3 regions of the Streptomyces chiangmaiensis genome follow, and region 3 is predicted to be linked to each of the others. Evidence: riboswitches for the same ligand, from Rfam matches in the RefSeq annotation. Region 3 holds a riboswitch; each other region holds the start of a gene.
The links. Region 3 has a riboswitch for cyclic di-AMP ahead of VXC91_RS09115 (C40 family peptidase). Riboswitches for the same ligand answer to the same signal wherever they lie in the genome.
Positions count from the first base shown of each region.

Region 1: another riboswitch for cyclic di-AMP. It lies ahead of VXC91_RS07990 (transglycosylase SLT domain-containing protein); the one in region 3 lies ahead of VXC91_RS09115 (C40 family peptidase).
Region 2: another riboswitch for cyclic di-AMP. It lies ahead of VXC91_RS04265 (transglycosylase family protein); the one in region 3 lies ahead of VXC91_RS09115 (C40 family peptidase).

Region 1 is NZ_JAYWVC010000016.1:55,192-65,087, forward strand. It holds gene recQ (DNA helicase RecQ) at 1-1,153, shown strand, start outside; gene fahA (fumarylacetoacetase) at 1,232-2,446, opposite strand; gene VXC91_RS07975 (carboxylate--amine ligase) at 2,669-3,937, shown strand; gene VXC91_RS07980 (FAD-dependent oxidoreductase) at 3,995-5,197, shown strand; gene VXC91_RS07985 (HAD family hydrolase) at 5,459-6,289, shown strand; gene VXC91_RS07990 (transglycosylase SLT domain-containing protein) at 6,274-6,777, opposite strand; cyclic di-AMP (ydaO/yuaA leader) riboswitch at 6,780-6,981, opposite strand; gene VXC91_RS07995 (CocE/NonD family hydrolase) at 7,323-9,314, opposite strand; gene VXC91_RS08000 (polyprenyl synthetase family protein) at 9,776-9,896, shown strand, end outside.
Region 2 is NZ_JAYWVC010000007.1:62,274-72,169, reverse strand. It holds gene VXC91_RS04275 (cytochrome P450 family protein) at 1-733, shown strand, start outside; gene VXC91_RS04270 (LysM peptidoglycan-binding domain-containing protein) at 878-1,834, shown strand; cyclic di-AMP (ydaO/yuaA leader) riboswitch at 2,032-2,197, shown strand; gene VXC91_RS04265 (transglycosylase family protein) at 2,202-2,879, shown strand; gene eno (phosphopyruvate hydratase) at 3,192-4,478, shown strand; gene VXC91_RS04255 (FtsB family cell division protein) at 4,578-5,054, shown strand; gene VXC91_RS04250 (DUF501 domain-containing protein) at 5,201-5,863, shown strand; gene VXC91_RS04245 (Ppx/GppA phosphatase family protein) at 5,860-6,801, shown strand; gene VXC91_RS04240 (NAD(P)/FAD-dependent oxidoreductase) at 7,290-8,675, shown strand; gene VXC91_RS04235 (cyclopropane-fatty-acyl-phospholipid synthase family protein) at 8,898-9,896, shown strand, end outside.
Region 3 is NZ_JAYWVC010000019.1:47,536-57,431, forward strand. It holds gene pcrA (DNA helicase PcrA) at 1-1,736, opposite strand, end outside; cyclic di-AMP (ydaO/yuaA leader) riboswitch at 2,140-2,310, shown strand; gene VXC91_RS09115 (C40 family peptidase) at 2,319-3,548, shown strand; gene VXC91_RS09120 (tellurite resistance/C4-dicarboxylate transporter family protein) at 3,657-4,628, shown strand; gene VXC91_RS09125 (hypothetical protein) at 4,606-4,959, opposite strand; gene VXC91_RS09130 (C40 family peptidase) at 5,390-6,454, shown strand; gene VXC91_RS09135 (response regulator transcription factor) at 6,505-7,233, opposite strand; gene VXC91_RS09140 (PspC domain-containing protein) at 7,230-8,558, opposite strand; gene VXC91_RS09145 (PspC domain-containing protein) at 8,800-9,896, shown strand, end outside.

The sequences.
Region 1 (9,896 bases), on a different contig from region 3:
GTACCATGCGGGCCTGGACGCGGGCACCCGCGCGGCGCACCAGTCCCGCTTCCTGCGCGAGGACGGCCTGGTCGTGGTCGCCACGATCGCGTTCGGAATGGGCATCGACAAGCCGGACGTGCGGTTCGTCGCGCATCTGGACCTGCCGAAGTCGATCGAGGGCTACTACCAGGAGACGGGCCGGGCGGGCCGCGACGGACTGCCGTCGACGGCCTGGATGGCGTACGGGCTGAACGACGTCGTCCAGCAGCGCAAGCTGATCCAGTCCGGGGAGGGCGACGAGGCGTTCCGCCGCCGGGCCCAGGCGCACCTGGATGCGATGCTGGCGCTGTGCGAGACGGTCCAGTGCCGCCGTGGCGGGCTGCTGGCCTACTTCGGCCAGGACCCGGAGCCGGACGGCTGCGGCAATTGCGACACGTGCCTTGCGCCGCCCGACACCTGGGACGGGACCATCGCGGCGCAGAAGGTGATGTCCACGGTGTGGCGGCTGGACCGGGAGCGGCGCCAGAAGTTCGGCGCGCTGCAGACCGTCGACATCCTGCTGGGGCGGCGCACGGCCAAGGTCATCCAGTTCGACCACGACCAGTTGTCCGTGTTCGGCATCGGTGAGGAGCTGACCGAGGGCGAATGGCGGGGTGTGATCCGGCAGTTGCTGGCGCAGAGCCTGCTCGCGGTCGAGGGTGAGTACGGAACGCTGGTGCTGACCGAGGCGAGCGGGGCGGTGCTGCGGCGGGAGCGCGAGGTGCCGCTGCGCAAGGAGCCGCCCAAGCCCACGCTCGCGCGGTCCGCCGCCCCGAAGGGCGAGCGCTCCCCGAAGGCCGCTGCCGAACTCGCGCCCGAGCTGCTCCCCGTCTTCGAGGCCCTGCGCTCCTGGCGCGCCGCCCAGGCGAGGGAACAGGGCGTCCCGGCATACGTGATCTTCCACGACGCGACGCTCCGTGAGATCGCAGCGGCCCGTCCGAAGACGGTGGCGGAACTCGGCACGATCGGCGGGGTGGGCGAGAAGAAGCTCGCCACATACGGCGAGGGGGTGCTCACGGTGCTGGCCGCTCTGTTCGGCGGTGCGGCGGACGGCGGGTCGGCCTCCGAGACGGGTCCGGACCCCGAGTGGCCGGAGGCGGAGGGCGAGCCCGAGCCGGCGGACTGGACATAGCGGACGGGAGCCAGGGGACGGTGCCCCGCCGGGGACCCCACGAGCCGCGCGGGGCGACTCGTGGGCGGCCGGCTCCGTTCAGGGACTCGGTACCACCCGGCCCGCCACCTCGCCGAGTCCCACCCGAGTCCCGCCCGGCCCCGGGGCCCAGGCCGTCAGCGTCACCACGTCCCCGTCCTCCAGGAACGTTCGCTTGCCGTCCGGGAGTTCGAGCGGGTCGCGCCCGTTCCAGGTCAGTTCGAGGAGCGAGCCGCGCTCGCGCTCCGTCGGGCCGCTCACGGTGCCCGAGCCGTACAGGTCGCCCGTGCGCAGACAGGCCCCGTTCACCGTCATGTGCGCCAGCTGCTGGGCCGCCGTCCAGTACATGGTGGAGAAGGGCGGCTCGGAGACCGTCCGGCCGTTGATGGCGACGGAGATGTGCAGGTCGTAGCCGGCCCGTTCCTCCTGTGCGTCGTCCAGATACGCCAGCAACGGATGCGTGCGCTCCGGCGGTGCCACCCGCGCCTCCTCCAGCGCGTCCAGCGGGGTGATCCAGGCCGAGACGGACGTGGCGAACGACTTTCCGAGGAACGGTCCGAGCGGCACGTACTCCCACGCCTGGATGTCCCGTGCCGACCAGTCGTTGAGCAGGCACAGTCCGAACACGTGGTCCCGGAAGGCCGACAGCGGCACGGGCTCGCCCATCTGCGACGGCACGCCCACCACAAACCCCACCTCGGCCTCGATGTCCAGGCGCACCGAGGGCCCGAAGACCGGGGCAGGGTCCGTGGGGGCCTTGCGCTGGCCACGCGGACGTACGACGTCTGTGCCCGACACGACCACCGTCCCCGCCCGGCCGTGGTAGCCGATCGGCAGATGCTTCCAGTTGGGGGTCAGGGAGTCCGCCGCGTCCGGGCGGAAGATCTGCCCGACGTTACGGGAGTGGTTCTCGGAGGCATAGAAGTCGACGTAGTCCGCGACCTCGAAGGGCAGATGGAGAGTCACCTCGGAGAGTGGGTGCAGGAAGGACTCGACGGTCTCCCGGTGTGCGGGCACCGTCACCCACGCCGTCAGCGCCCGGCGCACGTCCGACCAGGCGGTACGGCCGGCGGCCAGCAGCGGGCCCAGGGACGGCCGGGCCAGCAGGGAGGCGTAGGGGGAGCCGAGAGCGTGCGCCGCCGCGCCCGCGTCGAGCACGTGGTCGCCCAGGCGGACGCCGACGCTCCGCTCGTCGGAGCCGGCCCGTGAGAACACGCCATAGGGGAGGTTGTGCGGGCCGAAGGGGTTGCCCTCGGGGACATCGAAGGGGGGCATCGGATGCTGCCTCGCTTTCGTGCACTTCAGATGTGCCGTGCATGGGTGTGTGTTCCATGTGGTCGCCGCACACGTTACGGGTGAGATGCCTGTCTGGGCAGTGTCTAAAGAGTTCGCAATGTCCGGATAAGCCTTGTCGGAGGGGCCAATTCCGGCTTAGCGTCCTTTGGGGGACACGGACGGGGTGGGTCCGGTCCATAGGGGGGACACGTGGGGGGACCCGTGGCCAGGAGCACCGGCAGCGTGCCGTTCGACGCGGACCGCGAGGTACCGGGGCTCATCGTGAAATTCGGCGACTATCCGCTGCACCACGGCGGGGTGGGCGCGATCCGCAGCCTGGGCCGGCTCGGCATACCGGTGTATGCGATCACCGAGGACCGTTACACACCGGCCGCGCTCTCGCGCTATCTGCGTCACTCCTTCGTGTGGCCGACCACCGGGACGGAGGATCCGGAGCGGCTGGTGGAGGGTCTGCTGCGCATCGGCCGCAGCATCGGCCGGCCGACGGTCCTCGTCCCCACCGACGAGGAGGCCGCGGTCCTGATCGCGGAGCACCAGGACGTCCTGGGCGGCCCCTTCCTCTTCCCGAAGCCGGAAGCCGAACTCCCGCGCCGCCTGGCCAGCAAACAGGGTCTGCACGAACTGTGCGTGGAGCACGGCATCCCCAGCCCTGCGGCCGCCTTCCCGCAGTCCTACGACGACATCGTCGCCTTCGCCGAGAAGGCGCGCTTCCCGCTCGTGGCCAAGAACCGCGAGGCGTTCGTGCGCCGTTCACGGCCCGCCGTGAACGGGACGACCCGGATCGCCACCCGCGAGGGCCTGCTGACGCTCGCCCGCGACTGGGGCGAGCACCCCGGAGTGATCCTCCAGGAGTACCTGCCGCGGGAGGAGGCCGAGGACTGGATCGTGCACGCGTACTTCGACCAGGACTCGACCCCGCTCGCCCTGTTCACCGGTGTCAAGGTCCGCTCGTGGCCGCCGCACGCGGGCATGACGGCCAACGCCTACGTCGTCGACAATCCTGAACTCGCCGACCTTGCCGCACGTTTCGTCAAGCAGATCGGCTTCACCGGCATCATCGACCTCGACCTGCGCTTCGACCGCCGCGACGGTCGATACAAACTGCTCGATTTCAATCCGCGCATGGGCGCGCAGTTCCGGCTCTTCGAGAACGAGTCGGGGGTGGACGTCGTCCGCGCCATGCACCTCGACCTGACCGGCCGCGCCGTACCGGAGGGGGGACAGCGCGCCGGCCACCGCTACATCGTGGAGAACATCGACCTGCCCGCGCTGCTCGCCTACCGCCGCAGCGGCTACACGACGCCGCACGCGCCGCCCCGTGCGAGCAGTACGGAGCTCGCCTGGCTGGCGGGCGACGATCTGCGGCCGTTCTTCACGATGCTCGCACGCTTCGTGCGGCCGGGCGCGAAGCACCTGTATCAGCTGTGGCGGACCAACCGCCGTGGCAGTACCACGAGTTCGGGCAGATAGCCCGGTTCGGCCATCACCACCACGAAGTAGGCACGTCGCGTCCTGGGGAGGGACTTCGTGATTCAACCGGTAGCAGTCATCGGCGCCGGGCCGTTCGGCTTGTCCACCGCCGCCCATCTGCGGGCGCGCGGAATCCCGGTACGCGTCTTCGGTGACCCCATGGTGAGCTGGCGCGACCACATGCCGGAGGGCATGCTCCTGAAGTCCACCCCGGCCGCCTCGAACCTCGACGCCCCCCAGCGCGGCCACACGCTGGTCGACTACTGCGACGACGCGGGCATCCCCCGGCTGGTGACGGACGAGGACATCGTCCCCGTCGAGACGTTCATCGCCTACGGTGAGTGGTTCCAGGAGAAGCTGGTGCCCGAACTCGAGCAGGTCCGGGTGGTGTCCGTGGACCGCCGGCAGGGCGGCGGCTTCGAGCTGAAGCTGGACTCGGGTGAGATGTTCGCCGCCCGGGCGGTCGTGGTCGCGACCGGTCTGTCGGGGCTCGCCCATCTGCCGTCGGAGCTGGAGGCGGCCGCGGCGGACGGAGCCACGCCCACGGGCCCGTTCTCCCACAGCTCCCAGCACCACGATCTGACCCGGTTCTCCGGCAAGGAGCTGCTGGTCATCGGGGCGGGCCAGTCCGCGCTGGAAACGGCGGCACTGGCGGCAGAGGCCGGGGCGCGGGTGCGCGTGGTCTCACGGGGCCGCGGCAGGGTCGCCTTCGGTGCCCCTCCGTGGAACCAGCCCAAGCTGCGCCCCGAATCGCCCTTCGGCCGCGCCTGGTCGCTGTGGGCGCTGACCCACTACCCGCACCTGTACCGCTTCCTGCCCGCGCAGACCCGCCACTATCTGGTCCGCCGCGTCCTCGGCCCGCTGGGTGCCTGGTGGCTGGAGGACCGGTTCGACGGCAAGGTCGAGGTGCGCGAGGTCACCCGTATCGTCGGCGCCTCCGCGCCGGACGGCAGCCCGGCACTGACGGTCCTGACCCACGGCGGCCGCACGGAGGAAATGGCCGCGGACCATGTCATCGCCGCCACCGGCTACCGCGTGGACATCGCCGCGATGGACTTCCTGGGCCATGAGCTGCGTACACAACTGGCGGTGAGCCGGGGAGCGCCGAGGCTCGGCGCGGGTTACGTGTCCTCCCTCCCCGGCCTGTACTTCACGGGCCTTACGGCGGCGGCCTCGTACGGTCCGGTGATGCGCTTCGTGTGCGGGACGGAGTTCGCGTCACCGCGGCTGGCGGGGCATCTGGCGGCGGCGCACGGCTGAACCGGGGGTCCGGAGAAGTGCGGGGGCGCGACACCATCGCCTCCCCGCCGATCCGGACGATGACCGACCCGGACCTCACACGGCGTGGACTCCACCTCCGGTGAAGTGCCGCCGGGAGACCCGGAGTCGGGTCCGCCCGCGGCAATGTCCGGTACTGCCGGTGCGACAGGGGTTCCGAGCGCGCCGAGGTGCGCACGGGATACCGGACGTCGTCCGGTCCCCGCCGGACCGCTGGTGCGTTTCCATCCGTATTCTCTGATCATGGCCGCACCCCACACGTACTCACTTGTCGCCACCGACCTGGACGGAACGCTGCTGCGTGGTGACGACACGCTCTCCGACCGGTCAAGGACCGCTCTGGCGCGGGCCGCTGCGGGCGGCGCACAGCACCTCGTGGTGACGGGTCGCCCGGCGCCGAGGGTCCGGCCGCTGCTTGAGGACCTCGGCAACAAGGGGCTCGCGGTGTGCGGACAGGGCGCGCAGGTGTACGACGCCGGCGCGGACCGGTTGCTGTTCTCGGTGACGCTGGACCGGGAGTTGGCCGAGACCGCGATCGGAAAGATCGAGGCCGAGGTGGGGCAGGTGTACGCGGCCGTCGACCAGGACGGGGTGGACGGGCTCACGCTCATCGAGCCCGGCTATCTGATGCCGCACCCCACGCTTCCCGCGGTGCGGGTCGAGCGACGCGACGACCTGTGGTGCGAGCCCATCAGCAAGGTGCTGCTGCGCCATCACGCCCTCTCCGACGACGAGTTGGCGACGGTGGCCCGAGGCGCCGTGGGATCCCTGGCGACGGTCACCATGTCGGGCCCCGGCACCGTCGAACTCCAGCCATGCGGTGTCACCAAGGCGACGGGTCTCGCGCTGGCCGCCGGCTTCCTCGGCCTGAGCCCCTCGGGGACCATCGCGTTCGGCGACATGCCCAACGACATCCCCATGTTCGAGTGGGCGGCGCACGGCGTCGCCATGGCCAACGCCCACCCCGAACTGAAGTCGGTCGCCGACGAGATCACCACGTCGAACGAGGACGACGGCATCGCCGTCGTCCTCGAGCGACTGTTCCCTGCCGGCGGATCTCAGTACGCGCTGTAGACGTTGTCGATCGAGCCGTACCGGTGGGCGGCGTAGTTGCATGCGGCCGTGATGTTCGCGACCGGGTCGTACGGGTCGAACGCCGTACCCGGCACGTGGTACGTCCGGAAGGTCGGGTCGATGACCTGCAGGAGTCCCTTGGACGGTATGCCCATACGGGCGTTGGAGTCCCAGAGGTTGATGGCGCGCGGGTTGCCCGACGACTCGCGCATCACATTGCGGTAGATGCCGTTGTACGTGCCGGGGATTCCGTGCTTGGCCATGATCGCCAGGGACTGGCGGATCCAGCTGTCCAGGGAGCCGGCGCGGGACGCGGCACTGGTGACCTTCGCGGGCGCGGCCGGGGTGGCGGCGGAAGCGTAGGTCGCACCCATGATGGGGAGGGCGAGAACGGCTGCTCCAGTCCCCGCGACTGCGAGGGCGCGGGCGACGCGGGCGGCCTTGGAGTTGCGATTCCGACGGCGTGCGGGCAGGGCGAAAGCGGACACGGTGCATTCCTCTCCGACGCCTGCGAGGTGAGCTGTCGGGTTCGGGCGGGGAGGTGCCCGGCCGTGTCCTCGCTGCCGAGGCTCGGCTTCACCCCAAGCCGTTCCGGTGCGATGTCCGGTTCGGCGACTTACCTGGTTCCCCCGCTCCTGCCGTGAGGGGTCGAAGTCTTCTCGAGCGGTGGCAGGATTCGGCGTTCCGCTCGGGTCGAATGGAAGGTATGCGACCGCACATGTCGGGAACAAGCCCGAAATTCACTCTCGGGCCCAATTGGCCCTGATCATCGGGAATAGGCGAGACGATCCATTTTGTTGGTATGGGTTCAACTTGCCTATCGCAAGGGGCGTGTTGGTGATTGCGCCCGGAAGATTCACATCAGGGGCAAGTGACCCATTTCACTTCGACCCACGCAGGATGTAACAGGTCGATATAGGGCGTATGGCCCAATTCGGACAAAAGGCTCGGACTTCATCGGCTCGGCGGGGTCGACGGCTCAAAATTAGGGCATTTCATCCCAAAGGGGATGAGGTGTGATCGGACGCCGGCACTAGCCCGCTGCGCGAGGGATCCGCTTCTCCCATGTCCGATGGAACACGACCTCATAGCCGTCCTTGCAGACGATCTCGTTCCAGGTGACGAAGTCGGCGGCGGTGCAGGTGATCTCGGAGTGCGTCTCCACCCTCGCGTCCCATCCCCTGTCCGGGCGGTGCAGCCGGACCGACCAGTCGCAGCGGGTGCGGGCGGTCGACGGACCCGCGTCCTCGACGGTGTACGCCTCCAGCGCGTCCTCGGTCACTTCGAGACCGTCGGGATACACCTGGGTGCCGTCGCGGCACGGGTCGACCACCAGGAGCCATTCACCCTTGGCCACGTCTCGCACCGACAGGCGTGCCGGGCGCGGTTCCTCGAGCATGGCGGCGGCGCTGACGCCGAGCGGCTCGGACTGCTGCGGTTCCCCGAAGACGATGTCCGGCCCCGACTCCGGTGCGCGCACGGGCAGTTCGAGCGAACTGCCCGCCGGGTACAACGTGAAGCCGGCCTCCGAACCCGGCTGCGGCCACAGCCACGGCCAGTATGCGGAGGAGACGGCGAGGCGGATGCGGTGGCCGGGACCGAAGGCGTGGCCGATGCCGTTCAGTTCGACCGCCACGTCATCGGTCGCCCCGGGGATCCAGGGGACCGCCCGGTCGGGGCCCCGGCGCGCCGACAGGTTCAGGGTGCCCCGGGTGACCAGCGTCGACGACCCGTCGGGTGCCACGTCGCACAGCCGGGCGACCACCTGGCCGTGCGGTACCGGGCAGGCGAGCCGCAGCCGCACCCGGGGCCGCCCCAGCACCCAGGTCTCCTCGGTCGCCGTGAACTCGAAGCATGCCGATCTCGCGTCCTCCTCGCGCTGATCGGGCGGCAGGTCCGCGTCGTCGCCACTCGGGACGAAGCGGCCCGCGTCGAGGCCGGTGTGCATCGGCGACCGTACGAGCACCGGCGTGCCCTGGAGCGCGTACGAGACCCGGCTGACGTTCGGCGACGGCCAGGACGGCTCGGCGACCCAACGGCCCGGCAGCACGTCGTACTTCGTCGCCGGAGGATGCGGGTCCTTGACGTAGGCCCGCAGCAGCGGCTCCGCCATGATCCCCGTGTCCTCGCCCTTGAGCCAGTGGTCCCACCAGCGCAGGGTCTCCTGCAGGAAGCCGATCGCCGGTCCCGGCAGGCCGTGGTCCGGGTACTGGTGCGACCACGGCCCGATCAGGCCGCGGACGCGATCGGCCGGGAGATGCTCCAGGAGCCCGAGCACGGCGTCCCGGTACGGGTCGTACCAGCCGCTCACAGCGAGCACGGCAGCCTGGAGCCCGTCGTGGTCCTCGCGGGCGTCGTCGGGCCGCCGGTGGTCCTCCCACGCCGCCTGTGCCGGCCAGGAGTGCACGAGCGGGTCCAGCGCCTGAAGGCGCCTGGCCCAGACGTCCCGCCACACCGTGCCCACGTATGCCGGGTCCGGCGGACGGGCCGCGAGGGCGAGCAACGCCGCCGACCGGGCGGGCAGGCCCGCCGCGAGAGCCGACCCCCCCACGTCGTGCACGTCGTTGCCGGGACGGTCGTCCGTGGGGCACACCGCGACGACCGCCTTCAGCGGGGCTGGCGCGAGGGCCGCGATCCGGAGGGAGGCGAAGGCGCCCCGCCCGATGCCGAACACGCCCACACCGCCGTCGCACCAGGGCTGTGCGGCCAGCCAGTCGAGGACCTCGACTCCGTCGGACAGCGTGACGGCGGAATGCGCAGCGGTCGGCGTGCCGTCCGAGTTGCCGTGCCCGCGTGCGTCCACGCGCACGGAGACATAGCCGTGGCCCGCGTACCAGGGGTGCCGCTGCCGGTCGCGGGCCGCGGTCGAGTCGGTGAGCCGGCAGGGGCGGTACTCGAGGAGGGCGGGGACGGGCTCCCCGGTCCGCGGGCGCCATGCGCGCGCGTACAGACGGGTACCGTCCCGGAGCGGGATCCAGAAGTCGTCGTGAGTCGTTTCGTGAGGGAAGGACGTACGGGTGTGCATGCGCATGGCCTCGGACTCCTCGACGACGTCGGCAGCGGACCGGTCCGTCGTGGCGGTTACGGGGACGTGAGGAGAGGCACCCGCGTGACTGCGCCCGGCCGGGTGAGAGGGACGGCGGCGCAGGAGACGGGGCGTCGGGTCCCGATGGGAAGCGTCCGGCGGGGTACACGAGAGGAAGTGGGGGCCGGTACCGGCTGCGAGAGGTGCTTTTCCCTTATGTGATGAATGACTGTTCGTATCGCCTGATCAAGAACATACCGTTCGCCATCCGATACCGCCCGCCCTGGAACTGTGGGCGCTCGCGGTGATCGAAACGTGACCGGATACGCTGACTTGAGTGATGGCAACGACAGATCGACAAACTCGATGAGTCACGTCGACAGACAACGTCATCGACGAAGTGACCGTCCTTGAGACCGACCGTGTGACCGTCAGCAGACGTCGCAGACAGGAGACCCCACGTGACCGTCGTCGGGCCGTTCGGGCTGAGCGTGCGGGACCAGGCTCTGGAAGCCGATGTCCAGGCCGGATTGGCCGCTGTCGAGGAGGGGCTGCTCGACGCCACCAAGAGCGAGGTGCCCT
Region 2 (9,896 bases), on a different contig from region 3:
CTACCTCGCCGACCTCATCCACCGCAAGCGCGAGGCCCTGCCCGAGGCGCCCGGGCCCGGCGAGGACCTCATCTCCGGGCTCATCCGCGCCTCCGACCACGGTGAGCACCTCACCGAGAACGAGGCCGCCGCCATGGCCTTCATCCTGCTGTTCGCCGGGTTCGAGACCACGGTCAACCTCATCGGCAACGGCACCTATGCCCTCCTCGGCCGCCCCGGGCAGCGCGCCCGGCTTCAGGCTTCCCTCGCCCGCGGCGAACGGGGCCTGCTCGAGACCGGTGTCGAGGAACTCCTCCGCTACGACGGCCCGGTGGAACTGGCCACCTGGCGCTTCGCCACACAGCCGCTCACCATCGGCGGGCAGGACATCGCCCCCGGGGATCCGGTGCTGGTCGTGCTCGCGGCCGCCGACCGGGATCCCGAGCGGTTCGCCGACCCCGACAGGCTCGACCTCGCCCGTCGCGACAACCAGCACCTGGGGTACGGACACGGCATCCACTACTGCCTCGGCGCCCCGCTGGCCCGCCTGGAGGGACAGACCGCACTCGCCACCCTCCTCACCCGTCTCCCGGACCTGCAACTCGCGGTGGATTCAACCGATCTGCGCTGGCGGGGAGGGCTCATCATGCGTGGATTGCGCACACTTCCTGTGGAATTCACCCCGATTCCCAAAAAGATCACCTCCGTCCCGCCGGATGACGCGGCGAACGCACCGCCGGTCGCAGGGGGGTGACAGCTCTTCACCTCTGTGATCTTCACGTGATCTGCGCTGCATTAACTTGTGACAGGCGACCGACTGCCGATACGTTCACGCAGCAACGGGGCGGTACGCCACAGCCGCCCCTGCGTTCACTGCTGTCGTGTGAAAGGCAATCGCATGCTCTCCGGGAACGGTCGTCACCGTCGCCCCCGCCAGGCTCCGGCTCTCCTCGTCGCGGCAGGGGTGACCGGCTCAGCGATCGCGATTCCGCTGCTCGGGGCCACCGGCGCCAGTGCGTCCGACGCCACCACCTGGGACCAGGTCGCGCAATGCGAGAGCGACGGTTCCTGGAGCGCCGACACCGGGAACGGCCACTACGGCGGGCTCCAGTTGACGCAGCGGGACTGGGAGAAGTACGGCGGCCTCGACTACGCCCCGAGCGCCGACCAGGCGAGCCGTTCGCAGCAGATAGCCGTCGCCGAGAGGATCCTCGACGACCGCGGTGTCTCCGTCTGGTCCGCCTGCGGGCTCGTCGCCGGCCTGAACGAGGACTCCGGCTCCGCGGACGTCGACACGGGCGTCGCGGGCGAATCGTCCGGCCGGGGCTCCTCGTCCGGCTTCGGGCTCGACTCCGGCCTGTCCGACTCATCCGGAACATCCGCTTCCGCAAAGCCGTCCCTTTCCTTCGGCGCGTCCCACGACTCCGCCGACCACGGTGCGGGTGCGAAGCATTCCCAGAGCGCCGGCGGTCCGTCCGCTGCCGCGATGAAGGGTGACGAGTCGGACAAGTCCGGTCAGAGCGATGCCTCTTCGGGCGGCGGTGCGGATGAGACCTCCGGCTTCGGCCGCCATCGCGGCGGCAGCGCCGGCGAGGGCGACGCCGACGGCCGCACGGGCGACTCGATCGGCCGGCACGCCTCGCGCGACTCCCGAGCCGCGCGGGACGCCGCCGACGGCTCGTACACCGTCCGCCCCGGTGACAATCTGTCGGGCATCGCCGACTCCCTTGACCTCACGGGTGGATGGCGGGCGCTGTACGACGTGAACAAGCGGACGGTCGGCGCCGATCCGGACCACATCCTCCCCGGCCAGAGCCTTGCGCTCGACGCGGACCCGCACGCCGGGAAGCGCTGAACTGCACGTCGGCCTACGGTACTTCACATCCCGCTTCGGGCTTAATGTCCGGTTTGGCGATGGTGAGAGATGGGTCTCATCGGCCCTGATCGTCTTTGGAATTCGGCGGATCGGCTGCTTACGGTCATGACCGCTCGCCACAGCGGGCCCCCACGGTCGCAACGCCGAATCCTGCCAGTGGCCGTGCGGAACAGTCGTCGCGTCAAGCGCCGTAGGCAGGAGCGGGGGACCCAAGGTAAGCGCCGCGCCCGGACATGGACCGGGGCGGCTTGGGGTGAAGCCGTGCGCCCAGTGGCGCGCGGCCGGGCAACTCAACCGGCCCGAACCCGACAGCTCACCTCGCAGGCGTCGGTGAGGGGAACGAACCATGCTGTGTTCCGGCAAGGGCAAGCACCGCCGCCCGTCCAAGGCCGTCCGTGTCATCTCGCTCGCCGGTGTCACCGGTGCCGCCGTCGCCGCCCCGCTGCTCGCGGCCGGCAACGCCTCCGCGGCCACCGCCGCCGAATGGGACTCCGTCGCCCAGTGCGAGTCCGGTGGCAACTGGTCCATCAGCACCGGCAACGGGTTCTACGGCGGTCTGCAGTTCACGAACTCCACATGGGCCGCCTACGGTGGCACCGCCTACGCCTCGCGGGCGGACCTGGCCACCAAGGCGCAGCAGATCGCCATAGCCGAGAAGGTCCTCGCGGGTCAGGGCAAGGGCGCCTGGCCGGTCTGCGGCAAGGGCCTGTCCAGCACCCCGTACAACGGCGCGGCCGCCGGCGCCTCCTCCGGCGCCACGAAGAGCGGCGCCGCCCACACGACCTCGCAGCAGGCCTCCCGTTCGGCCGAGCGTCCGGCCGCGCAGAAGACCGGCACCACTTCGGCCGGCAAGAAGGTCGAGAAGGGTGACGGCGAATACAAGGTGATCAAGGGCGACACCCTCAGCTCGATCGCCGCGAAGCACCACGTCCAGGGCGGCTGGGAGAAGCTCTTCCAGCTGAACAAGGACATCGTCGAGGACGCCGACCTCATCTACCCGGGCCAGCAGCTGCACCTGAAGTGACAGCGGTCCGGTAGCCGGTCCACAGCGTCCTGATGTACGTGACCTCCGGCGTGACGGTCGCGTGAAGGCAGCCCCCGTCCCCACGGGCTCCCCGCTCCGGTGCGTGTTCCCCCGTACGCACCGGAGCGGGGCTTTTTTGCTTACGCGCCCCGCGCTCTTCACCGCGACTTTCCCTCCGCCTTTGTTCCGCACAGGAACAATGTGGACCCTCACTCTGTCCACGGGACGGTCGGTCGGCTGGCCGATGACCCGGGACGGTTAGGCTCTAGTCGCAAGGTGCCCCGCACTCTCAGCGTCACATCCAAGAAGGAGATGCTCGTGCCGTCCATCGACGTCGTCGTAGCCCGGGAAATCCTGGACTCCCGAGGCAACCCCACGGTCGAGGTCGAGGTCGGCCTCGACGACGGCAGCACGGGTCGTGCCGCCGTTCCGTCCGGCGCCTCCACCGGCGCCTTCGAGGCCATCGAGCTCCGCGACGGTGACCCCAACCGTTACCAGGGCAAGGGCGTCGAGAAGGCCGTCCTCGCCGTCATCGAGCAGATCGGCCCGGAGCTCGTCGGCTATGACGCCACCGAGCAGCGGCTGATCGACCAGGCGATGTTCGACCTGGACGCCACCGACAACAAGGGCTCGCTCGGCGCCAACGCCATCCTCGGCGTCTCCCTCGCCGTCGCCCACGCCGCCTCCGAGGCGAGCGACCTCCCGCTCTTCCGCTACCTGGGCGGCCCGAACGCGCACCTGCTGCCGGTGCCGATGATGAACATCCTGAACGGCGGCTCGCACGCCGACTCCAATGTGGACATCCAGGAGTTCATGATCGCCCCGATCGGTGCGGAGTCCTTCTCCGAGGCCCTGCGCTGGGGCACCGAGGTCTACCACACCCTCAAGAAGGTGCTGAAGACCAAGGGCCTGTCCACCGGCCTCGGCGACGAGGGCGGCTTCGCCCCGAACCTCGGCTCCAACCGCGAGGCCCTGGACCTCATCCTCGAGGCCGTCAAGCAGGCCGGGTACGTCCCCGGCGAGCAGATCGCCCTCGCCCTGGACGTCGCCGCCTCCGAGTTCTACAAGGACGGCAAGTACCTCTTCGAGGGCAAGGAGCGCTCCGCCGCCGAGATGACGGAGTACTACGAGGAGCTCGTCGCGGCCTACCCGCTCGTCTCCATCGAGGACCCGCTGTTCGAGGACGACTGGGCCGGCTGGAAGGTCATCACCGACCGGCTCGGCGACAAGGTCCAGCTGGTGGGCGACGACCTGTTCGTCACCAACCCCGAGCGCCTGGCCCGCGGCATCGAGGAGGGCACCGCCAACGCCCTGCTGGTCAAGGTCAACCAGATCGGTTCGCTGACCGAGACCCTGGACGCCGTCGAGCTGGCCCAGCGCAACGGCTTCAAGTGCATGATGTCCCACCGCTCCGGCGAGACCGAGGACGTCACCATCGCCGACCTGGCCGTCGCCACCAACTGCGGCCAGATCAAGACCGGCGCCCCGGCCCGCTCCGAGCGCGTCGCCAAGTACAACCAGCTGCTGCGCATCGAGGAGATCCTCGACGACGCCGCGGTGTACGCCGGCCGCAGCGCGTTCCCGCGCTTCAAGGGCTGAGCGGGCAGGGCCACGCCTTAGCCCGTCGTCCGTACGTCCCCGTACCCGGTCCCGTACCGTGTGCGGGGACGTACGCACGTGTGAAGGGGAGGCGGGGACATGGCCGTGAAGGACCGTGACCGGTTCTCCACCGCGACCAGGCTGCGGCTGCTCGGGGAGCAGACGGCGGCCCGGGTCTATCGCTCCCAGACCAGACGGCAGGCCCGCCGTTCCCGGCTGACCGGCCGGGCCGCGCTGCTCGCGCTCGTCCTGTGCTCGCTGGTCGTGGCGCTCGCGTATCCGATAAGGCAGTACGTCTCCCAGCGGGCCGAGATCGCCGACCTGGAGCGGCAGCAGGCACAGGCCCGCGAGCGGGTCGAGCAGCTGCGTGACCTCAAGGCGCGCTGGCATGACGACGCGTACGCGGAGCAGCAGATCCGGCTGCGGCTGCACTACGTGATGCCGGGGGAGACCGGTTACATCGTGATCGACCCGGACGCGGCCAAACAGTCGCGTGCAAACCGTACGACGGCCGCGCGCCCCTGGTACGACAACATCTGGGACGGGGTCGACAGGTCCGACAAGTCCAGCCGGTGAGCCGGCCCGCCGCCCGGTCGAGGCGGCCGTGCACGGCGTTCCCGCCGTGAACCGAAGAGGCGCTGTGAACCGATGACCCCGCGACCGGCGCATCACCGACCGGACGGATCAGCGCACCGATGAGAAAGACAGCCTGAAAGACAGCCATGGAAACTCCTGCCCGCCGCCCCTCCGCAGCCCCGCAAGGGGAGCGCTGCGCGCTGACGCTGTTCGATCTGCCGCCCACCCCGCGCACCGAGCCCACGGACGCGGACGTCGAGGCCATCGAGCAGCAGCTCGGGCGTCCCCCTCGCGGGCTGCGCGCGATCGCGCACCGGTGCCCGTGCGGGCAGCCGGACGTCGTGGAGACGGCGCCGCGGCTCCCCGACGGCACACCGTTCCCGACGACGTACTACCTGACGTGCCCGCGTGCCGCCTCGGCGATCGGCACGCTGGAGGCGAACGGCGTCATGAAGGAGATGACGGAGCGCCTGGCGACCGACCCCGAACTGGCCGCCGCCTACCGCGCGGCGCACGAGGACTACATCGCCCGCCGCGACGCCATCGAGGTCCTGGAGGGCTTCCCGAGCGCGGGCGGCATGCCGGACCGGGTGAAGTGCCTGCACGTGCTCGTCGCGCACTCCCTGGTCGCCGGCCCCGGGGTCAACCCGCTGGGCGACGAGGCGATCGGGATGCTGCCTCAGTGGTGGCGCAAGGGGTCGTGCGTGACGCCCGCGGGCCCGCCGTCCGGTGACGAGTCGCAGGCGGACACGTCCGGCCCCGACCGGACCGCCGTCGAGCCCGACGATTCCGAGGAGGAAGACAAATGACGCGCGTCGCCGCCGTCGACTGCGGTACGAACTCCATCCGGCTCCTGGTTGCGGACGCCACCCCGGCCACCGGTGAACTCGTCGAACTGGACCGGCGGATGACCATCGTCCGGCTCGGCCAGGGCGTGGACCGGACCGGGCGGCTCGCCCCCGAGGCCCTGGAGCGCACGTTCGCCGCTTGCCGGGAGTACGCCGAGATCATCAAGGAGCATGGCGCCGAGCGGATCCGTTTCGTCGCCACGTCCGCCTCCCGGGACGCCGAGAACCGGGACGTGTTCGTCCGTGGGGTGCTGGAGATCCTCGGCGTTGAGCCCGAGGTCATCTCCGGCGAGCAGGAGGCGGAGTTCTCCTTCACGGGCGCGACCAAGGAGCTGGCGGGCCGCGAGGACCTGGACAAGCCCTTCCTGGTCGTGGACATCGGCGGTGGTTCCACGGAGTTCGTCGTCGGCGAGGAGCATGTGCGGGCGGCGCGCTCCGTCGACATCGGCTGCGTCCGTATGACCGAACGTCATCTCGTGCACGAGGGAGTTGTCTCCGATCCGCCGACCCCGGAGCGGATCGCGGCCATACGGTCCGACATCGAGGCCGCACTGGACCTGGTGGAGAAGACCGTTCCGCTGCACGAGGCGCGCACGCTCGTGGGGCTCGCCGGCTCGGTCACCACGCTGTCGGCGATCGATCAGGAACTCCCGGAGTACGACTCCGAGAGGATCCACCACTCCCGGATCTCCCAGGACCGCGTCCGTGAGATCACCGAGCGGCTGCTGAGGTCCACGCACGCCGAGCGCGCGGCGATCCCCTCCATGCACCCGGGCCGCGTCGATGTGATCGGCGCGGGCGCCCTCGTCCTGCTCGCGATCATGGAGCGGATCGAGGCCGCCGAGGTCGTGGTCAGCGAGCACGACATCCTCGACGGCATCGCCTGGTCCATCGCGTAGCGGACACCCATCGCCCGGGCCGTGAACGGGATCTGACGGGCGATCAGGGAGCTCCGGGCGGGGATTTCCTACCCGTCGGCAGCCTCTCTTGAGCGGGTCGGATAACGTATGAGCGCATCCGAAGGGGTCTTGCGCACCTTCGGATGCGGGCCGGCGGAAAACTTCGTGAAGTTCTTCACAAGGAAATCGCACCTGCTGGGCGATGATGGGGGTCCACTCGGCCATCCGTAGGGCTCAAGGCATCCTCGGGGGTGCTCACGCGAGCGTTCTCGGGGGAGTCGCCGACGGGGGCGCGGAGCCCGCGGCCGGTGCCCCGAACGCCTTGAGGAGCAGCTCACGCGGCCTTGGCCGCCATCCGCTGTACAGGGTGCTGCCTCCGCGGCGCCATGACCTCCGTCATGCGAGTGGCGCAGTGTAGCAGATACCACGACCAAGCTTGTGAAGGGGCGCACGAGCGACCCCCCAGGGGCGGGTGGATACTCGATGCCATGAGCACCACGGAGCGTCCCAGGATCCTCGTAGTAGGCGGTGGGTACGTAGGCCTGTACGCAGCTCGTCGCATTCTGAAGAAGATGCGCTACGGCGAGGCGACCGTCACGGTCGTCGACCCGCGCTCGTACATGACCTACCAGCCCTTCCTTCCCGAAGCCGCCGCCGGCAGCATCTCCCCCCGGCACGTCGTCGTCCCGCTGCGACGCGTGCTGCCGAAGGCGGAGGTCCTCACCGGCCGGGTCACCACCATCGACCAGGACCGCAAGGTCGCCACGATCGCCCCGCTGGTCGGCGAGGCGTACGAGCTGCCTTTCGACTATCTCGTCGTCGCGCTCGGCGCGGTCTCCCGCACCTTCCCGATCCCCGGCCTCGCCGAGCAGGGCATCGGCATGAAGGGCATCGAGGAGTCCATCGGCCTGCGCAACCACGTCCTCGAGCAGCTCGACAAGGCCGACTCCACGACCGACGAGGAGATCCGCCGCAAGGCGCTCACCTTCGTCTTCATCGGCGGTGGTTTCGCCGGTGCGGAGACCATCGGTGAGGTCGAGGACATGGCCCGGGACGCGGCCAAGTACTACAGGAGCGTGTCCCGTGAGGACATGCGCTTCATCCTTGTCGACGCCGCAGACAAGATCCTTCCCGAGGTCGGCCCCAAGCTCGGCCAGTACGGCAAGGAGCACCTCGAGGGCCGGGGCGTCGAGATCTACCTCTCCACCTCCATGGAGTCCTGCGTCGACGGCCATGTGGTGCTGAAGAACGGTCTCGAGGTCGACTCCAACACGATCGTGTGGACGGCCGGCGTCAAGCCGAACCCGGCGCTCGCCCGCTTCGGGCTGCCGCTCGGTCCGCGCGGCCACGTCGACACCGCGCCCACGCTCCAGGTGCAGGGCACGGACTACATCTGGGCCGCGGGCGACAACGCCCAGGTCCCGGACCTCGCCAGCCGCAAGGCAGGCAACGAGAACGCCTGGACCCCGCCGAATGCCCAGCACGCCCTCCGCCAGGCCAAGGTCCTCGGCGACAACGTGATCTCCGGCATGCGGGGCTTCCCGCAGAAGGAGTACTCGCACGCCAACAAGGGCGCGGTGGCCGGGCTCGGTCTCCACAAGGGCGTCGCGATGATCGTCATGGGCAAGATGAAGATCAAGGTCAAGGGCCGTCTCGCCTGGTACATGCACCGCGGCTACCACGGTCTGGCGATGCCGACGTGGAACCGGAAGATCCGGATCTTCGCCGACTGGACGCTGAGCATGTTCCTCAAGCGCGAGGTCGTCTCGCTCGGCGCGATCGAGTCGCCGCGCGAGGAGTTCTACGAGGCTGCCAAGCCGGCGCCCGTGGCCGTCGCCGCGGTCAAGACCGAGGAGAAGGCCAAGGCCTCCTGACCTGCGTTTCCCCCGGCAACACCCGAAAGGGGCCGCCCGCCATCCGTGGTGCGGGCGGCCCCTTTCGGCGTGCGCGCAGGCTTTTTGCCCAGCTGTAACGCCAACGGGGGACTGCGGCGCGGCCCCGTAGGTGTTTACGTGGTGTCGAGCATTCCGGGATCGTCTTCCCCAAGCTCGCGACTGTGTTCGAGCAAGGGGACGCCCCAATGGGAGGTGTGCACCATGGCCGACGCCGCGCCGCGGCTGAAGAGCCTCGTCGAACAACTGCTGGGAGCCCCGCTCCCGGTGCGCATCCGCGCCTGGGACGGTTCGGAGTCCGGACCGCCCGGCGCTCCCGCCCTCGTCGTGCGCAATCGCCGCGCCCTGCGCCGTCTGCTGTGGAAACCGGGCGAGTTGGGCCTCGCCCGCGGCTGGGTCGCCGGGGACCTGGGGATCGACGGTGACCTGTACACCGCCCTCGATCTCCTCGCCGGCCTCATCTGGGAGCGCGGCGACGACGCCCGTTCCCTCGGCCAGGCCGTCCGCGACCCGAAGGTCCGCGCCGCCGTCCGGGGCCTCGCCAAGATGGCCGGGCCCTTCCCGCCGCCCCCGCCGCCCCGTGAGGAGGTCCGCAGGGTCCGCGGCCACCTTCACACCCGGCGCAGCGACCGGCGTGCCATCAGTCACCACTACGACGTCGGCAACGACTTCTACGAGATCGTCCTGGGCCCGTCGATGGTGTACTCCTGCGCCTACTGGGCCGGCGCCGGGTCCACCCTCGAGGACGCCCAGCGCGACAAGCTGGAACTGGTCTGCCGCAAGCTGAGTCTGAAGCCCGGTCAGCGGCTTCTCGACGTCGGTTGCGGCTGGGGCTCCATGGCCGTGCACGCCGCCCGCGAGCACGGCGTGAGCGTCGTCGGCATCACCCTCTCCCAGGAGCAGGCCGCGTACGCCCGCAAGCGGGTCGCCGACGAGGGCCTGACCGATCGCGTGGAGATCCGAGTGCAGGACTACCGCGACGTCACCGACGGCCCGTACGACGCCATCTCCTCCATCGGCATGGCCGAGCACGTCGGCGCGGAGCGCTATCTGGACTACGCCCGCGATCTGTACGCCCTGCTGAAGCCGGGCGGGCGGCTGCTCAACCACCAGATCGCGCGGCGGCCCCAGAAGGACGAGTCCGCCTATTCCGTCGACGCGTTCATCGACGCCTACGTCTTCCCGGACGGTGAACTCGCACCC
Region 3 (9,896 bases):
TAGCCGGTGCGTTCCAGCACCGCCTCCAGCACCGTGGCCGGTCCGGCGCCCGACTCCACGATGGTCCGCAGCTCCTCCATCAGCGCGTTGAACCGCTTGACCGCGTTCGTCGAACGGGCCGCCATACCGTACGCCTCGTCCACGCGGCGCAGCGCCTGGGAGAAGCTGATCCTCTCCCGCTGGGCAAGGGCGTCGATCATCGCCTCGGCGCGATCTCCGATGCCCCGCTTCGGGACGTTCAGGATCCGCCGCAGCGGAACGGAGTCCTCCGGATTCGCCAGCACCCGCAGGTACGCCAGGACGTCCCGGACCTCCTTGCGCTCATAGAAGCGGACACCGCCGACGACCTTGTAGGGCAGGCCGACGCGGATGAAGACCTCTTCGAAGACACGGGACTGCGCGTTCGTGCGGTAGAAGACGGCGACGTCGCCGGCCTTCGCCTCACCCGAGTCCGTCAGTCGGTCTATCTCGTCGGCGACGAACTGGGCCTCGTCGTGCTCGGTGTCGGCGACATAGCCGATGATCCGTGCGCCCGCGCCCGCGTTGGTCCACAGATTCTTGGGGCGGCGCGACTCGTTGCGCTCGATGACCGCGTTGGCCGCGCTCAGGATCGTCTGCGTGGAGCGGTAGTTCTGCTCCAGGAGGATCGTGGTGGCGTCCGGGTAGTCCTCCTCGAACTGGAGGATGTTGCGGATGGTCGCGCCGCGGAAGGCGTAGATCGACTGGTCGGCGTCGCCGACGACGCACAGTTCGGCCGGGCTCAGGTCGTGCTCACCGGGCGGCACGTCCACAGGGCGCTCGGCGGTACCGACGAGTTCCCGCACGAGGGCGTACTGGGCGTGGTTGGTGTCCTGGTACTCGTCGACGAGGACGTGGCGGAAGCGGCGACGGTAGTGCTCGGCGACGTCCGGGAAGGCGCGCAGCAGGTTGACCGTCGTCATGATCAGGTCGTCGAAGTCGAGCGCGTTGGCCTCACGGAGGCGGGACTGGTAGAGCGTGTATGCCTGGGCGAGGGTCTTCTCGAAGCCTCCCCCGGACTCCGTCCGGGAGGCGCCCCCAGCGGCCTGAGCGGCGAAGTCCTCCTCGTCGATCAGCTCGTTCTTCAGGTTGGAGATCTTCGCGCTGAAGGACTTCGGCGGGAAGCGCTTCGGGTCGAGGTCCAGGTCGCGGCAGACGAGCGCCATCAGCCGCTTGCTGTCGGCGGCGTCGTAGATCGAGAAGGAGGACGTGAAGCCCAGCTTCTTGCTCTCCCGCCGCAGGATGCGGACGCACGCGCTGTGGAAGGTCATCACCCACATCGCGTTCGCGCGTGGACCGACGAGCTGCTCGACACGCTCCTTCATCTCGCCCGCGGCCTTGTTGGTGAAGGTGATCGCGAGAATCTGGCCCGGGTGCACGCCCCGCTCGGCCAGCAGATAGGCGATGCGATGGGTGAGCACGCGGGTCTTGCCGGAGCCGGCGCCGGCCACGATGAGCAGGGGGGAGCCGGCGTGCATGACGGCCGCGCGCTGGTTCTCGTTCAGCCCTTCGAGCAGCGCCTGCGGGTCGCTGACCGGACGGGGAGCGCCGTCGCGGTAGTAGGCGTCCCGGTCCGCGGGCGCGTCGAAGCGTCCGCCGAACAGATCGTCGGGAGCCGACTCCGGAGCGTGATCGTCCTCGGGCGGCGGGGGCTCCTCCTCATGGGCCGGTGTGGCCTTGAGGTCCGCCAGGAAGCTGTCGTCAAAGAGGCTGCTCATCGCTCTCCGAGTCTAGGCCGCCCCACCGACACTCGGCCGCCACCCCGAGAACTCCGCCGCCGGGACGGGCCTGGGCCGTCCGCGGCCTTCCGGCGTCGACCGACATCACACCGCCACCTTCCGGAACTGTTCGATCGCCGACGGAAACCGACCGCACGGCGCCGTGTCACCGCACGGCTCACCCCCTGACGGAACCAGGCGGAGTACGCCACTCCGCCCGACTTCACAGGAAAACGCCCAACCCACCACAGATACCGTCACATCCACCCCGAGCAACCCGGTGCATGGTCAAGGTCACGAAAATGTATCGGGCATATCGCACATCAACCTTCACAGAGGCCACACGAGTTGGCTAGCGTGCGGGGCGGGCCGCACGACACCCACCGGCGAAGGTCGCCGGGCCGCGCGGCCTCCGCCGAGTCCGGTGCGCCCCCGCGGCACCCGGAGCCGGGGACCCACCCGACCTTGGGGTGAATCGGCCAACAGCCCTCCGGGGCGCGGCCGTAGGGCATGCCTTCCGGAACCACTCGCCCGAACCCGACAGCTAACTCGGTAGGCGGAGTACGGAAGGAGTCGCCTCCCATGGCGCCGCACCGCAAGGCGCGTCCCTCTGGCACGCGCATCGCAGGCATACGGACCCCCGCCCTCGCAACGGCGGCCCTCACCTCCGTGGCCCTGCTCTCCCAGACCGCCAACGCCGCCCCCTCCACCGACGACAAGCCGAGTGTCGAGGAGGTCGAGAAGAAGGTCGACGACCTCTACCGTCAGGCGGAGTCGGCCACCGACAAGTACAACGCGGCCAAGGAGAAGTCGGCCGACCAGCGAAAGCGCGTCGACACGCTCCTCGACGACGTCGCCCAGCGCACACAGAAGCTGAACGAGGCCCGGGACCAGCTGGGGTCGTTCGCCGCCGCGCAGTACCGCACCGGGGCGGCGGCCCCCGACACGGCCACCTTCCTGCTGGCCGACTCGCCCCAGGACTACTTCGACCAGACCCAGCTGATGAACCGGCTCACCGGCCGCCAGAAGGAAACGGTCGACGAGTACTTCACCGACCGGTCCGCGACGATGGAGAAGCGGCAGGAGGCCACCGAGAGCCTGCAGACGCTCACCGAGTCGCAGGAAACGCTCAAGTCGACCAAGGCGGAGATCCAGCAGAAGCTCACCACCGCGCGGGAGCTGCTCTCCAAGCTGACCGCGGAGGAGAAGGCACGTCTCGCCGCGCTCGAGAAGCAGAAGCAGGAGGAGGCCCAGCGCCAGGCGGAGGAACTGGCCCGGCAGCAGGCGGCAGCCCGGGAACAGGCAGCGGCCAGGGAGCAGGCGGCCCAGCAGAAGTCGTCCTCGACCACGACGAGCGACTCGTCCGGGTCCTCCACCACGACGAGCGGCTCGTCCGGCTCCTCGACCACGACGAGCGGCTCGTCCGGGTCCTCCACCACGGACTCCTCGGTGGCGACCAAGGCGGAGAAGGCCCTCGCGTACGCCCAAGCCCAGATCGGCAAGCCCTATGTGTGGGGTGCCACCGGCCCCGATTCCTACGACTGCTCCGGACTGACCCAGGCCGCCTGGAAGGCCGCCGGGGTGTCGCTTCCGCGCACCACGTACGACCAGGTCAACGCGGGCACTACGGTTCCGCTCGCCGACGCCCAGCCGGGTGATCTGATCTTCTTCTACGACGACCTCAGCCACGTCGGCATCTACATCGGCAACGGCATGATGATCCACGCCCCGAAGCCGGGTGCATACGTCCGCGAGGAGTCGATCTACTACGCCGGCGCCTCCATCATCCACAGCGTGGTGCGCCCCGCCTGAGGCCGGGCCTCCCGCTGCCCGTGCGGCACGCGCGCGTGGGGTTGTTTTCGGCCTCCCCGCGCGCGTGCCCCGTACGCAACCCGTGTGCGCATCCCTAGCATCGGGCGCATGTCAGGCACCTCCGCGCTCCGCACCTGGTGGTCGCAGCGTCCACCCGCCACCGGGGCCGCCGTGATGGCGACCGGCATCCTGTCGGTCGGGCTGCGCCTGACCGGTTACCAGGTCCTCTCCCGCATCGCCCTCGCCCTGACGGCCGCCGCCTGGCTGGGCCTGGTCGCCGATGTCGCCGTACGAGTGCTGCGGGAGCGCGAACGGTGGGTGGACGCGGCACTCCCTCCGACCGCGCTCACCCCGGTCGCGGCGACCGCGACGCTGGGCACGGCGGTGTCCGCGCTGAGCGGTCAGTCGCTTGCCGAGGCGCTGCTCGCACTGACCGCGCTGCTGTGGGCGGGCCTGGTCCTGGGGGTCGTACCGCGCTGGACGCGCCGCATGCCCGGCACGGTCTTCCTCGGGTGTGTGGCGACGGAGGGGATCGCGGTGCTCGGGGCGGTGCTGGCGGCGGCCGCGGGCGTGGCGTGGCTTGCGCACACGGCGCTGGTGTTCTTCTGGCTCGGGCTGGTGTTCTACCTGGTCGGACTGCGCTGCTTCGACCTGCGGCAGGTGGCGACCGGCGCGGGGGACCACTGGATCGTGGGCGGCGGACTCGCCATCTCCGCGGTGGCCGGGGCGCGGCTGGTCATCGCCTCACACCGGATGTACCTCTGGAACAACGACGACAGCGCCGCCCTGCGGGGCATGACCATCGCCCTGCTCGCCCTCGCCCTCCTGTGCTACTGCGTGCTGGCGGCGGCCGAGGTGATCCGTCCGCGGCTCGGCCACGACGTACGGCGCTGGGCAACCGTCTTCCCGATGGGCATGACGGCGGTGGCGGCACTGTCCGTCGCCACCGCCATCGGGGGGTCCTGGCTGCCTGACCTGGGCCGGGTACTGCTGTGGATCGCGGTGGCCGCCTGGTGCGCGCTCCTCGTCGCCGCCGTCTCGTCGGCGCTGGGCGGCGTCAGGTCCAGAGCACCGCGATGAAGATGTTCGCAGTGGTCAGCGCGCCGACGAGCGCGAAGAGGGACTTGTCGACCCTGTCCTCGTCGCGCTTCACGTAGACCAGGCCGAGGATCACGATCAGCAGAGCCAGCTTCACACCGATCTTGATCATGTCGACCGGCTGGTGGTCCGCCTCGTTGAGACCGACCAGGACGACGCCGGTGGCCAGCATGGTCAGCGCGCCGTGCAGCATCCCGGGCACGAATCGGGCGGTGCCCTGGCCCATTGCCTTCATCTGGGTGAGGAAGCCGCCGAGCAGCGCGGCGATACCGACGATGTGAAGGCCGACGAAGAGATGGATGAGTACGTCCATGGGCCGGAGCCTAGCCAGGGGTGCGGGGTCACCCGACCACCGGCCCCGCGGACGTGGCGGCGCCCACAGGGACACGGGCACCGCATATATGCGCCCTATAGCATTCCGCCGCCTCCCCGCGTCCCGGAACCGTCGCATCGGTCATCGCACAGCGTGAAGTCGGCGCTCCCGGACCGGGATCACGACCACATACGGTCACCGGCAGTCCAGTCGCGCCACTTCCGTACATTGCGTCACGGAGTGGTCACGGTGAGGTTTAGCGTCCTGCATCAGGTGGCCGGCTCCTCACCACCCGCCCGGGCCAGGGGCGGCCGTCGGACACCACCGCCGAGAAGGTCCGGCGGCGGCGCGCTCCCCCTGTGCGGGCCGCCGCCGGACGCGCTACACCGCCCGTGACACCGGCGGTCGTACGAAAGGACGGGATGTCCAGGTGGCAGCGCACCGCAAGCCCAGACAGCGTTCGCTCGGCGGCAACACGGCCCGTACCGCCGCCACGATCGCCCTCGCGGGAGCGGCGACCACGACCGGTCTCGAGGGAACGGGTCACGCCGAGCCACAGCTCTCCCCGGCTCAGGTCAAGGCCAAGGTCGACAAGCTGTACCAGCAGGCGGAGGCCGCGACCGAGAAGTACAGCGGAGCGAAGGAGGAGGCGGACAGGGCCCAGGCACGGCTCGACACCCTGCGCGACGAGGCGGCCCGCCGCACGGAGCGACTCAACTCGGCACGTGAGGCACTGGGTTCGGCCGCGGCGGCGCAGTACCGCAACGGGGGCGTCGACCCCTCGGTGCAGCTCCTGCTCTCCTCGGATCCCGGGCAGTACCTCGACGACGCGGCGTTCGCCGAGCGGGTCGACCACCGGCAGGCGGCGGCCGTGAGCCGCGTACGCGCGCAGCTGCGGGAGATCGAGCGGCTGCGCGGAGCGGCGCGGGTGGAGCTGGCCTCCCTGAAGTCACGGCAGGCGGAACTGCGCCGGCAGAAGCGGACGATCACGGAGAAGCTGGGCGAGGCGCGACGGCTGCTGTCCCGGCTGACGGACGGCCAGCGGGCACAGCTCACGGCGGACGGAGACCCGGGGCGGGCGTCGCGCTCCGCGCTTCGGGGCCTGACGCCGGTGTCGGCCGCCGCCGCGGCCGCTCACGCCCCCAACACCCGGGCGGCGGCCGCGCTGTCGTACGCGTACGGCAAGCTCGGCAGCCCCTACGTCTGGGGAGCCACGGGTCCCGACGCCTTCGACTGCTCCGGCCTGGTACAGGCCGCCTACCGCTCGGCGGGTGTCTCGCTGCCGCGGACGACATACGCCCAGATCGGCGCCGGACGCCGCGTCTCGCGCTCCGAGCTCCTCCCCGGTGACCTGGTGTTCTTCTACTCCGGCGTCAGCCACGTGGGGATCTACGTGGGCAACGGTCAGATGATCCACGCGCCGAATCCCTCGGCGCCGGTACGGCTGGCGCCGATCGACCAGATGCCGTTCGCGGGGGCGACCCGGGTGGTGTGAGCCGCCCTCGGATCCGTGAAGCGTTGACGAGGAGGCCCGGTGAGGGCGCGTCAGACCAGCCGACGGGCCGTCGCCCAGCGCGTCAGCTCGTGCCGGTTCGACAGCTGAAGCTTGCGCAGAACCGCCGAGACATGGGACTCGACCGTCTTCACCGAGATGAACAGCTGCTTGGCGATCTCCTTGTACGCATAGCCACGGGCGATGAGGCGCAGGACCTCGCGCTCGCGCTGGGTGAGGCGGTCGAGGTCCTCGTCGACGGGCGGGGCGTCCGTCGAGGCGAAGGCGTCGAGGACGAAGCCGGCCAGACGCGGCGAGAACACCGCGTCGCCTTCCTGCACCCGGAAGACGGAGTCGACCAGATCGGAACCGGTGATCGTCTTGGTGACGTAGCCGCGGGCGCCGCCGCGGATCACCCCGATCACGTCCTCCGCCGCGTCCGAGACGGACAGGGCGAGAAAGCGGACCGGCCGCTCCGCGTCGGCCATCAGCGGCGCGCAGCGGCGCAGCACCTCGACTCCGCCGCCGCCGGGCAGATGGACGTCGAGGAGCACCACCTCGGGCCGGGTGGCGGTGATGACGCTCACCGCCTGGTCGACGTCCGCGGCCTCGCCGACGACCTCGACGCCGGTCCGCTCGGTCTGCCCGATCTCGGCCTGGACACCCGTGCGGAACATCCGGTGGTCGTCGACGAGCACGACCCGCACGCGCCGCTCTTCGGCGCCGCCCCCGCTCGCGCGCTCCGGCTCCGCCGGGCCGGCCGGCTCGTTCGCGTCGCTCATGACGTCTTCTCCGCCCTCTCCATCTCCAGCTCGACCTCTGTGCCGCCACCCGGCACGGCGCGCAGTCGTGCCGTGCCGCCGTTGCGCTCCATGCGGCCGATGATCGATTCTCTGACACCCATGCGGTCGGCGGGAATCGCGTCGAGGTCGAAACCGGGACCGCGGTCGCGCACGGACACGAAGACGGTCCTTTCCTCGACCTCGGCGTAGACCTGGACGGCGCCGCCGTCGCCACCGTACTTGGCGGCGTTCACCATGGCTTCGCGCGCGGCCTGCATCTGCGCGCCGATCCGCTCGTCGAGGGGGCAGTCGCCGACGACGACGACCTCGATGGGCACGCCGTGCTTGTCCTCCACCTCCGCCGCGTTGCGCCGGACCGCCTCCGCGAGGGTGTCGGGCGCCTCGTCCTCGTCCTTGCCGGTGCCCTCCGGTTTGTAGAGCCAGGCGCGCAGGTCGCGCTCCTGGGCGCGGGCGAGACGGCGCACCTCGCCGGCGTTCTCCGCGTTGCGCTGGATCAGGGTCAGGGTGTGCAGGACCGAATCGTGCACATGGGCGGCGACCTCCGCGCGCTCCTGGGCGCGGATGCGCATCAGGCGCTCCTCGGACAGGTCCTGGGTGATCCGGACGAGATAGGGACCGGCGAGCAGCGTGACGCCGACGAGGACCGCGAGCGCCGCCTGCAGGACCGAGCCGAGGTGGGCCGCCGAGCCCTGGAGCACGAAGATGCCGGAGACGCCCGCGGTGACCAGCAGGACCCCCGCCGCGGCGCGCAGCAGCGTGAGCGTGCGCCGACGGCTGCCGACCTCCATCCAGCGGGCGCGCCGCGCGTTGTCCGCCTGGCGCCAGACCAGGGCGACACCCGCGGCGACGAGGACGGCCGGGATGAGATACGCCTTGGCCCCGCTGCCGAGGTTCACGCTGCCGACGAAGGTCAGCGCCACGACGACCATGAGCAGCAGGGCGACGATCTGGCCCCGGTCGGGCTTACGGGCGACCAGTCTGCGCCGGCCGTCGGCCAGGGTCTCGGTCGCGACCAGGGACGGAGGGCGCCGGTCGTCGACACCCCCGACGCCCAGTGGGACGAAGAACCAGAACGCGGCGTACAGCAGCGCGCCGAGGCCGTCCGCCGTCATCAGGCCGACGAACACGAGGCGCACCCAGATCACGGGCAGTCCCAGGTGCCCGGCGAGCCCCCGCGCCACGCCCCCGAGCCAGCGTCCGTCGCTGCTGCGGTAGAGCTTGCGCGGCGGCCGCGGGTCGTCGGGGGGCACTGCTGCGGCGTCCGGCATGCCATCGATGGTCACACGACCGGCCCATCGGTACATCAGGGTCAGCCCCCTAGACACCCCTGATCTTCGCGCTCCCGGACGCCGCGCACGCCCTCGAGATACTGCGGTCCCAGGTCCACGGACGTCCTTGATCCCGCGATCCCCGGCTCTGCGGGCTGTCCGGATCGCCGCATCCGGTGATCGAACACTTCCCCCGCCGGCTGTCAGGGCAGATTTCAGGGTTCGGCCAGGGTCGTCCGCACTGCCGCCGGGCGGCCACGGCGGAGACCATGGACGTATGACAGATCAGCACCACGCGGCACCGGGACGGAGCCCGGGACCGGAGCAGGGCCCCGCCGCCGGGCACGACCCCACCGCGGGACGGGCGTCGCACGCACACCAGGGCGCGGACCCGGTCCAGGACCTCGGGCGCTTCCGGCGTGACCGGCGGCACAAGATGCTGGGGGGTGTCTGCGCCGGTCTGGGCCGGCAGTGCGACATGGACCCGGTGATCTTCCGGATCGTCCTCGCGGTGCTGTCGGCGACGGGCGGCCTCGGTCTGATCTTCTACGGCTTCGTGTGGCTCCTCGTCCCCTACGAGGACGAGGAGGAGAACGAGATCCGCAAGCTGCTCACCGGCCGCGTCGACGGACAGGGGCTGGCCGCGATCCTCTTCGCCCTGGTGGGCTGCGGGGTTCTCCTGTCGATGCTCAGGAACGGCGGGGTACTGACGTTCGCCACCATCCTGTCCCTGCTCCTGGCGGGCGCGGGGTACTGGTCGCGGCAGCGCGGCGCCCCCGATCCCGACCCCCTCGCCGCGCAGGCGGTGGCCGACGCGCCACCGGAAGCGACGGCGCCTCCCGTTCCCGACTCCCATCCCTCGTGGTGGCGCGATCCCATCGTCAAGGACGGCACGCATGTGGGCGGCACCGGCTATCTGTGGGGTCCTGGCGACACCCCGGGCCCCGAGGCGGTGGCGGCCGTCGGCGTCCAGGGCGTGTCGCACGGGCGGCAGCCACGGGCCGAGGACCGCCCGAGATCACGCGGGCCGCGCTGGATCGGCGGCTGGACTTTTCTGCTCGCCCTGCTCGCGGGCGGCCTCGGAACGGATCTGACCTGGGACGACCAGGCGCTCGGCACCAGCCTGCAGACGGGTCTGGCCTGCGCGCTCGTCGTACTGGGCGCGGGCATCGCGGTCAGTTCGTTCCTCGGGCGCACGGGCGCCGGCTCCCTCTTCCTCGCGATACTCACGGCGGGGCTGCTCGCCACCTCGGTGGCCCTGCCGAAGGACATCAGTACGCACTGGACCCGTACGACCTGGGCGCCCGCCTCGGCGGCGGCCGTCCGGGAGACATACGACCTGGGCACCGGCGTCGGCACCCTGGACCTGAGCCG